2 linked regions of the Actinokineospora baliensis genome follow. The protein of the gene in region 1 binds, or shares a complex with, the protein of each later gene. Links are inferred from orthologs where the notes say so. Each region holds a gene or a part of one and is shown in the gene's direction. Other genes may lie near its edges.

The links. Proteins that work in one complex are often made in the same cells at the same time.
Region 2: the proteins of dnaB (region 1) and dnaG are in contact, whole or in part, in a crystal structure (PDB 2R6A), measured with the Geobacillus stearothermophilus proteins. The link is inferred for Actinokineospora baliensis from one-to-one orthologs. Residues at the interface, in WP_033016901.1 of Geobacillus stearothermophilus: Ser13, Glu15, Ala16, Gln18, Glu91, Leu92, Asp94, Ala95, Val96, Pro97, Thr98, Ala99, Ala100, Asn101, Tyr104, Tyr105, Ile108; in WP_049624496.1 of Geobacillus stearothermophilus: Lys456, Leu457, Leu458, Pro459, Ala460, Asn463, Ala464, Leu467, Leu535, Leu536, Ile537, Ala538, Gln544, Glu545, Asp548, Tyr549, His552.

The regions. Positions count from the first base shown.
Region 1 is NZ_JAFBCK010000001.1:1,328,252-1,332,606, forward strand. Bases 567-3,550 are described here. They hold dnaB (replicative DNA helicase), read left to right. Parts: upstream 567-1,363; coding sequence 1,364-2,737; downstream 2,738-3,550. Other genes in these bases: rplI (50S ribosomal protein L9), read left to right, coding at 567-924; JOD54_RS06175 (helix-turn-helix transcriptional regulator), read right to left, coding at 2,742-3,550. Also shown: JOD54_RS06155 (single-stranded DNA-binding protein), read left to right, coding at 1-147; rpsR (30S ribosomal protein S18), read left to right, coding at 204-452; more of rplI, read left to right, coding at 469-566; more of JOD54_RS06175, read right to left, coding at 3,551-3,689; JOD54_RS06180 (alpha/beta fold hydrolase), read left to right, coding at 3,753-4,355. UniProt on the Escherichia coli protein: The main replicative DNA helicase, it participates in initiation and elongation during chromosome replication. Travels ahead of the DNA replisome, separating dsDNA into templates for DNA synthesis.
Region 2 is NZ_JAFBCK010000001.1:2,943,230-2,946,842, forward strand. The notes cover bases 1-2,928. They hold dnaG (DNA primase), read left to right. Parts: upstream 1-479; coding sequence 480-2,378; downstream 2,379-2,928. Other genes in these bases: JOD54_RS14140 (sigma-70 family RNA polymerase sigma factor), read right to left, coding at 1-400; JOD54_RS14150 (hypothetical protein), read left to right, coding at 2,383-2,910. Outside these bases: JOD54_RS14155 (trans-aconitate 2-methyltransferase), read left to right, coding at 2,965-3,613. UniProt on the Escherichia coli protein: RNA polymerase that catalyzes the synthesis of short RNA molecules used as primers for DNA polymerase during DNA replication.

The DNA.
Region 1 (4,355 bases):
GGTGGCTTCGGCGGTGGCGGTGGCGGCGGGCGCTCCGGTGGTGGTGGCGGTGGCTACAACGGCCCGTCCGCACCGCCCGACGACCCGTGGGGCTCCGCTCCGCCCGCAGGTGGCGGCGGCGGCTTCAACGACGAACCGCCGTTCTGACCGGGTAACGCACCCAACCCAGACGCTTTCTCGACATACCACTCAGGAGTTTCACCGTGGCCAAGCCACCGATTCGCAAGCCGAAGAAGAAGGTCTGCGTCTTCTGCAAAGACGTGAAGAAGGACCGTCCGGTCAACATTGACTACAAGGACACCACGCTGCTGCGCAAGTACATCTCCGACCGCGGCAAGATCCGCGCGCGTCGGGTGACCGGCAACTGCAGCCAGCACCAGCGTGACGTCGCCATCGCGGTGAAGAACGCCCGCGAGGTCGCTCTGCTCCCGTACACCTCGACCGCCCGCTGACCAGGAGGGGACGACCATGAAGCTCATCCTCACCACCGACGTCAGCGGCCTGGGTGGCCCCGGTGACCTCGTCGAGGTCAAGGACGGCTACGGCCGCAACTACCTGCTGCCGCGCGGCTTCGCCATCCTGGCGACCAAGGGCGCCGAGAAGCAGGTCCAGGTCATCCGCCGGGCGCAGGAGGCCAGCCGGATCCGCAACCTCGACCACGCCAAGGAGGTCAAGGCCGCGCTGACCGCGCTGGGCAGCGTCCCGCTCAAGGCCAAGGCCGCCGCGGGGTCGGGCAAGCTGTTCGGCTCGATCACCACCGCCGACATCGTCGCCGCGGTCAAGGCCGCCGGTGGGCCGGTCCTCGACAAGCGCGCCGTCGAGGTCGCGGGCCACATCAAGACCGTGGGCAAGCACTCGGTGAGTGTCCGCCTGCACCCCGATGTCACCGCCGCGTTCACGGTGCACGTCGCCGCCGCGAGCTGACTCGTCCGCACGCAGAACCGCCCCGCTCGGTCACGCTGAGTGGGGCGGTTCTGCGTCTGCGCAGTTGTCCACAGGTCGTGGTCACCCTGCCGAGCGAACGCTGTCGCGACACGCCGAAAAGCGACGATCGCGCGACACGCCGAAGAACCGGCCGAGCAATTTCTCCACAAGTTGTACACAGGCTCTGAGCTGGGCTTTTCTCAACAAGCCGGACACCTGTCCCCAGGTTGTCCACACCCCGTCGGGTACCTGTGCTCAGCTGACCGCGCTCATCCCCAGGTTGTCCACAGGACCGTCCCCACCGTGGTTTGCAAGAGGCCGTTCGGGGGTCCTAGCTTCGCCTGGCGGCCCGGCGCGCGGTGGTCGACCACCACCCGAATGTCGTACCGCCGACCTAAGGTCCGCACCGGACCGAAGTCTTCTCAGGAGGGGCAGATCCGTGGCGCTCGCCGACGACCTCTCCCTGCCGCCGGAGCCCGGCGAGCACGGGATGGACCGAAAGCCCCCACAGGACCTGCGGGCGGAGCAGAGCGTGTTGGGCGGCATGATGCTGTCCAAGGACGCCATCGCCGATGTCATCGAGGCGCTGAGCCCGGATGACTTCTACATGCCGAAGAACCAGATCATCTACGACACGGTGCTCGACCTGTACGGCCGCGGCGAGCCAGCCGACCCGATCACCGTCTCCGCCGAGCTCGAACGCCGCGGTGAGCTGCGCAAGGTCGGCGGCGCCCCGTACCTGCACACGCTGATCTCGATCGTGCCCACCGCGGCCAACGCCGGGTACTACGCGGAGATCGTCGCCGAGAAGGCCATCCTCCGCAGGCTGGTCGAGGCCGGGACCCGGATCGTGCAGCTGGGCTACCAGGGTGCCGAGGGCGCGGACGTCACCGAGATCGTCGACCGCGCGCAGGCCTCGATCTACGAGGTCACCGAGCGCAGCATGAGCGAGGACTACGTCGCGCTCGAGGAACTGCTGCAGCCGACCATGGACGAGATCGACGCCATCGCCTCCCGCGGCGGCATCTCCCAGGGCATCCCCACCGGCTTCGCCGACCTCGACGAGATCACCAACGGCCTGCACCCCGGCCAGATGATCATCGTCGCCGCCCGCCCCGGCGTCGGCAAGTCCACCCTCGGCCTGGACTTCGCCCGCTCCTGCTCCATCAAGCACGGCATGTCCAGCGTCATCTTCTCCCTGGAGATGAGCCGCACTGAGATCGTCATGCGGATGCTCTCCGCCGAGGCCAAGATCCGCCTCGGCGACATGCGCGGCGGCCGGATGACCGACGACGACTGGACCCGCCTGGCCCGCCGGATGAGCGAGATCAGCGAGGCCCCGATGTTCGTCGACGACTCGCCGAACATGACCATGATGGAGATCCGCGCCAAGGCCAGGCGCCTCAAGCAGCGCCACGACCTCAAGCTCGTGGTGGTCGACTACCTGCAGCTGATGACCTCCGGCAAGCGCGTGGAGTCCCGCCAGCAGGAGGTCTCCGAGTTCTCCCGCCAGCTCAAGCTGCTGGCCAAGGAGATCGAGGTCCCGGTGATCGCGATCAGCCAGCTCAACCGCGGTCCCGAACAGCGCACCGACAAGCGGCCGATGCTCTCCGACCTGCGTGAGTCCGGCTCCCTGGAGCAGGACGCGGACATGGTCATCCTGATCAACCGCCCCGACGCCTGGGAACGCGACGACCCCCGCGCCGGTGAGGCCGACCTGATCCTCGCCAAGCACCGAGCAGGCCCCACCGCCACCGTCGTCGTCGCCCACCAACTCCACTACAGCCGCTTCGCCGACCTCGCCCAGGGCTGACCGCTCAGCCGTACCGCTCGACCAGGGTGTTGCCGATCGCGGCCAGGTGGTCGCGCACGCCCTGGGGGCCGGTCACCTCGATCCAGTCGACGAGTCCGGCGAGTTCACCGGCGAGCATGTGCTCGTTGGGGCCGCGGACCACGACCTCGATGCGGCCGTCGGGGGTGGGGCCGCCCACCTCGAGCCGGTCGCCGAGTGCCATCCGGAGCACGCTCACCCCGTGGGGCGGGCACACCGCTCGGGCTTCGAGCGGGGTTCGCTTGCGGTCGACCTCGTCGGCGATTTCGCGCCAGCTCTGGGCGAGGTCGAAGTCGTCGGGTCGGTGCGCGGGATCTTCGGTCAGCACGACCGATGAGACGCGGTCGATTCGGAAGGTTCGCCTGCCCGCCTCGGTGTCGCAGATCAGGTACCACGACGGGCCTTTGGCGACGATGCCCAGCGGGTGGACGGTTCTCCCGGTTTCGACGCCCTTGCCGTCGACATAACCGAGACGCACCTGGACGCGGCGGATCACCGCGTCCTGGAGGTCGTCGAGGAAAGGTGGTGGTCGGCGGTCGTACCGGTTGGCACCCCACCGCTGCGGGTCCACGACCAGCGACGACGCGGCTGCCTCCGCCTGCACGCGGAAGGGTTCCGGCAGGGCGTGGACGAGTTTGCGCAGCGCCGCTTTCACGGCGGGTGTCGCGGTGGACGCCTGGCCCGCGACCAGGAACAGGGCGCGGGCCTCGCTCGCGGTCAACCCGGACAGGTCGGTGCGGGCACCGCCGACGAGTCGCCACCCGCCGCCCCGGCCCTGGGTCGAGTAGACGGGCACCCCGGCCATGGCCAGCGCGTCGAGGTCGCGGCGGGCGGTGCGCTCGCTGATCTCCAGTTCCTCGGCGACCTCCGCGGCCGTCACCTGCTCGCGCCGCTGCAGCATGAGGAGGATGGCCACCAACCGGTCGGTTCGCATGTCGTCAACAGTCGCACGCAAACCGGTCATGAGCTGTCCTGTTTACCTCTGCACCATGGCGCCATGACCTCACAGACCGAGTTCCCCGAGCCCACCACCATCGCCGTCAACGGTGTTGAGCTCGAAGTCTTCGAAGCGGGTCGGCACAACGCCGGGAAGCCCGTCGTGCTCTGCCACGGCTGGCCTGACCTCGCCTTCACCTGGCGCCACCAGATGCCCGCCCTCGTCGCATCGGGGTACCACGTCATCGCCCCGAACCAGCGGGGGTATGGCAACTCGTCCCGCCCGGCCGAGGTGGCGGCGTACGACATCGAGCACCTGACCGGCGACCTCGCCGCGCTCCTCGACCACTACGGCTACGAGGACGCCACCTTCATCGGCCACGACTGGGGTGCGATGGTCGTCTGGGCCATGGCGCTGCTGCACCCGCACCGCGTCCAGAAGCTGATCAACCTCAGCCTGCCGTACCAGGAGCGCGGCGAGAAGCCGTGGATCGAGTTCATGGAAGAGGTGCTCGGCGGCGACTTCTACTTCGTCCACTTCAACCGGCAGCCGGGGGTCGCGGACGCCGTGTTCGAGGCGAACACCGCCCAGTTCCTCGGCAACCTCTACCGGAAGAACGAGCCCCTCACAGCGCCTGGGCCGGGCATGGCGCTGATCGATCTC
Region 2 (3,613 bases), 1.6 Mb from region 1 along the record:
GCAGCACCAGGGCAACGCGCTGCTCCGGGCTGAGCTTGTCGAGCACCAGCAACGCCGCCAACCGCACGCCGTCGTCGCGCACCGCGACCTCCAGCGGGTCCTCGCTGGTCGGTGCGCCGAGCGGGGTCACGACGGGCTCCGGCAGCCACGGGCCGACGTAGCGCTCGCGGCGGGCGGTGGCCGAGCGCAGCCGGTCCAGGCAGAGCCTGCCGACCACTGTGGTCAGCCAGGCCCGCAGGTCGCGGATCTCCGATTCCTCCACAGTGGACAGTCGAAGCCAGGCGTCCTGGATCGCGTCCTCGGCGTCGGCTCTGGTGCCCGTCAGGCGGTAGGCCACGCCCATGAGGTGGTCGCGGTGCGCGGAGAACCGCTGGGCCAAGGCGTCGTCGCTGACGGTCACCCGGTCATCGTAGTGACGTCGAACCGCACGTCAGGGTGACCTGCGACGCACAGCGGGGGCGCGCCTAGACTCGACGACCGTGGCGGGACGCATCCGGGAGAGCGACATAGCGCAGGTTCGCGAGCGCAGCCGGATCGATGACGTGGTCGGTGAGTACGTCCAGCTCCGGCGGGCGGGCGCGGGCGCGCTCAAGGGGTTGTGCCCGTTCCACGACGAGAAGTCGCCCTCGTTCAACGTGCGCTCCACGCACGGCACCTTTCACTGCTTCGGCTGCGGCGAGGGCGGCGACGTCATCGCCTTCGTGATGAAGATCGACCACCTGACCTTCGTCGAGGCCGTCGAGCGCCTCGCCGAGCGGGTCGGCCTGCAGTTGACCTACGAGGGCGGCGGCACCAGCGTCCAGCGCGACCGGGGCACCCGCTCGCGGCTGGTCGACGCGCACAAGGCGGCGCAGGAGTTCTACGCGGAGCAACTGCGCACCCCCGAGGCGCTCAAGGCCCGTGAGTTCCTCGCCGAGCGCGGGTTCGACGAGACCGCCGCGACCACGTTCGGCTGCGGGTTCGCGCCCGCGGGCTGGGACAAGCTGACCAAGTACCTGCTCGGCCGGGGCTTCGAGGTGGCCGAGCTGATCAAGGGTGGGTTGGTCAAGGAGGGCAGGCAGGGCCCGATCGACCAGTTCCACCGCAGGCTGCTGTGGCCGATCAAGGACATCGGCGGGGATGTGGTCGGCTTCGGCGCCAGGCGGATCTTCGACGACGACCAGATCGCGGCGAAGTACCTCAACACCCGGGAAACCCCGATCTACAAGAAGACCCACGTCCTGTTCGGCCTCGACATGGCCAAGCGCGAGATCGCCAAGCGCCACCAGGTGGTCGTCGTCGAGGGCTACACCGACGTCATGGCCATGCACGCGGCCGGGGTGCCCACCGCGGTCGCCTCCTGCGGCACCGCGTTCGGCGTCGACCACATCAAGGTGCTGCGCAGGCTGCTGATGGACGACGCCTCCTTCCGCGGTGAGGTGATCTTCACCTTCGACGGCGACGAGGCCGGGCAGAAGGCCGCCCGCAAGGCCTTCGACGACGGCGACCAGGAGTTCACCGCGCAGACCTTCATCGCCGTGGCCCCCGACGGCATGGACCCGTGCGACCTGCGCCAGGCCAAGGGCGACGTCGCGGTCAAGGACCTGGTCGCCAGGCGCAGGCCGCTGTTCACCTTCGCCATCCAGGCGGAGTTGGCCGAGTTCGACCTCGACACCGCCGAGGGGCGGGTGGAGGCGCTGCGCCGCACGGTCCCGCTGGTCGCCAGGATCAAGGACCACTCGCTGCGCGACGAGTACGCCCGCCAGCTCACCGGGTGGGTCGGCTGGGACGACGCGCAGACCGTGGTCCGCCGGGTCCGCGAGACCGCCGGGGTCGCCCCGGCGCGTCGCTCCCGCGCGGTCAACCCGAACCAGGGCGCCCTCGCCGTCGAGGTCGACGGCCCGCCGCGGCCCAACCCGACCGACCCCGAGCTCGAAGCCCAGCGCGAGGTGCTCAAGCTGGCCCTGCAGGAGCCCGCGCTGGCCGGGCCGGTGTACGACTCGATGCCGTTGTCGGCGTTCACCCACCCCGCCTACGTCGCCGTGCACACCGCCGTCCTCGACGCTGGGGGCACCGCCAGCGGCCTCACCGGCGCCGAGCTGCTCGAAGTGGTCAGCAAGAACCTCGCCCCCACGGTGCGCAGGCTGGTCAGCGAGCTCGCGGTCGAGCCGATGCCGCTGCCGAGGAAGAACGCCGCCGCCGAGCGCTACGCCTTGGCCATCCTCGCCGCGCTGCAGAAGGAGCAGGTCGGCCGCCAGGTCGCCGACATCAAGTCCCGGTTGCAGCGGCTCTCGCCGCTGGAGCACGCCGAAGAGGTCCGGGAGTTGTGGGGGGATCTGGTAGCAATGGAGGAGTGGCACAAGGCGCTGGGCAAGCAGGCGCAGGGCAGCATGGAGTGAGGCGGTGAGCGGACTGCTTGGCAGGCTGTTCGGCGGGGTCCCCAAGGACTTCACCGGGACGTTGGAGCGCGAGGAGGCCGTGGCCGCCTGGGCGCCCGAACGCGGCGGTGGCGTGCTCCTGGCGAGCTCCCTTGGCCTGTGGGTGCCCACCGACGACGGCCCCCGCCGCATCGGGTGGCACCTGGTGTCCAAGGCGACCTGGGCCAGCGGCGTCTTCGTGATCACCGAGGCCGAGGAGGTCGAGCGGGCGGGCGAGGCCGTGCTGCTCGCCGACCGCGCGCCGCTGCGGTTCGTGGTCGAGCGGCCGGGCAAGCTGCCGCAGGCCGTCCAGCGCAGGGTGACCGGCTCGATCCGCACCAGGCACCGCCGCGACCTGCCGGACGGGGGAGCGTGGTTCGTCCAGCGCAAGGTCCCCGGCCGCGACGGCACCGTGCTGCAGGTCCGCCCGGACCCGGGGACCGATGTGGACCTGGTCCGCGAAATCGCCCAAGAGGTCGCCCGGCGGATGGGTGAAGGGCTCGCGGAGGGGTGAGCGACGCGCTAGTCTGGTAAACAGTACGTACGTACGGTTTATTTGGAGGCGCCGATGTGGGACCCCGCGAAGTACCTGAGTTTCAGCGACCACCGGGCCCGCCCCTTCTTCGACCTGCTGGCCAGGGTGCGCGCGGAGGGGCCGCGGTCGGTGGTCGACCTGGGCTGCGGACCGGGCAACCTGACCGTCACCATGGCGCAGCGCTGGCCGAACGCGCGGCTGACCGCCATCGACACCTCCGCCGAGATGGTCGCGGTCGCCCGCTCGCGCGGGGTCGAGGCGAGCCAGTCGGACCTGCGGGACTGGTCGCCGGACGAGCAGACCGACGTGGTGATCAGCAACGCCGCGCTGCAGTGGGTCCCGGAGCACCCGGCCCTGCTGTCGAAGTGGGCCGGTGCGCTGCCCGCTGGCGCGTGGCTCGGCGTCCAGGTCCCCGGCAACTTCGCCGCCCCGTCGCACGAGTTGATCCGCGACCTGGTCGCCGAACCCGCCTGGCGCGACCGGTTGGAGCCGGTGCGGCTGCGGGAGGAGGACGCCACGCTCAACCCGGACGGCTACGCCGAACTGCTGTGCGCGGCGGGCTGCGATGTCGACGCCTGGGAGACCACCTACCTGCAGCGCCTCGACGGCCAGGACGCCGTGCTGGAGTGGATCAGCGGCACCGCGCTGCGGCCCATCCGCGCGGCGCTCGACGACGACCAGT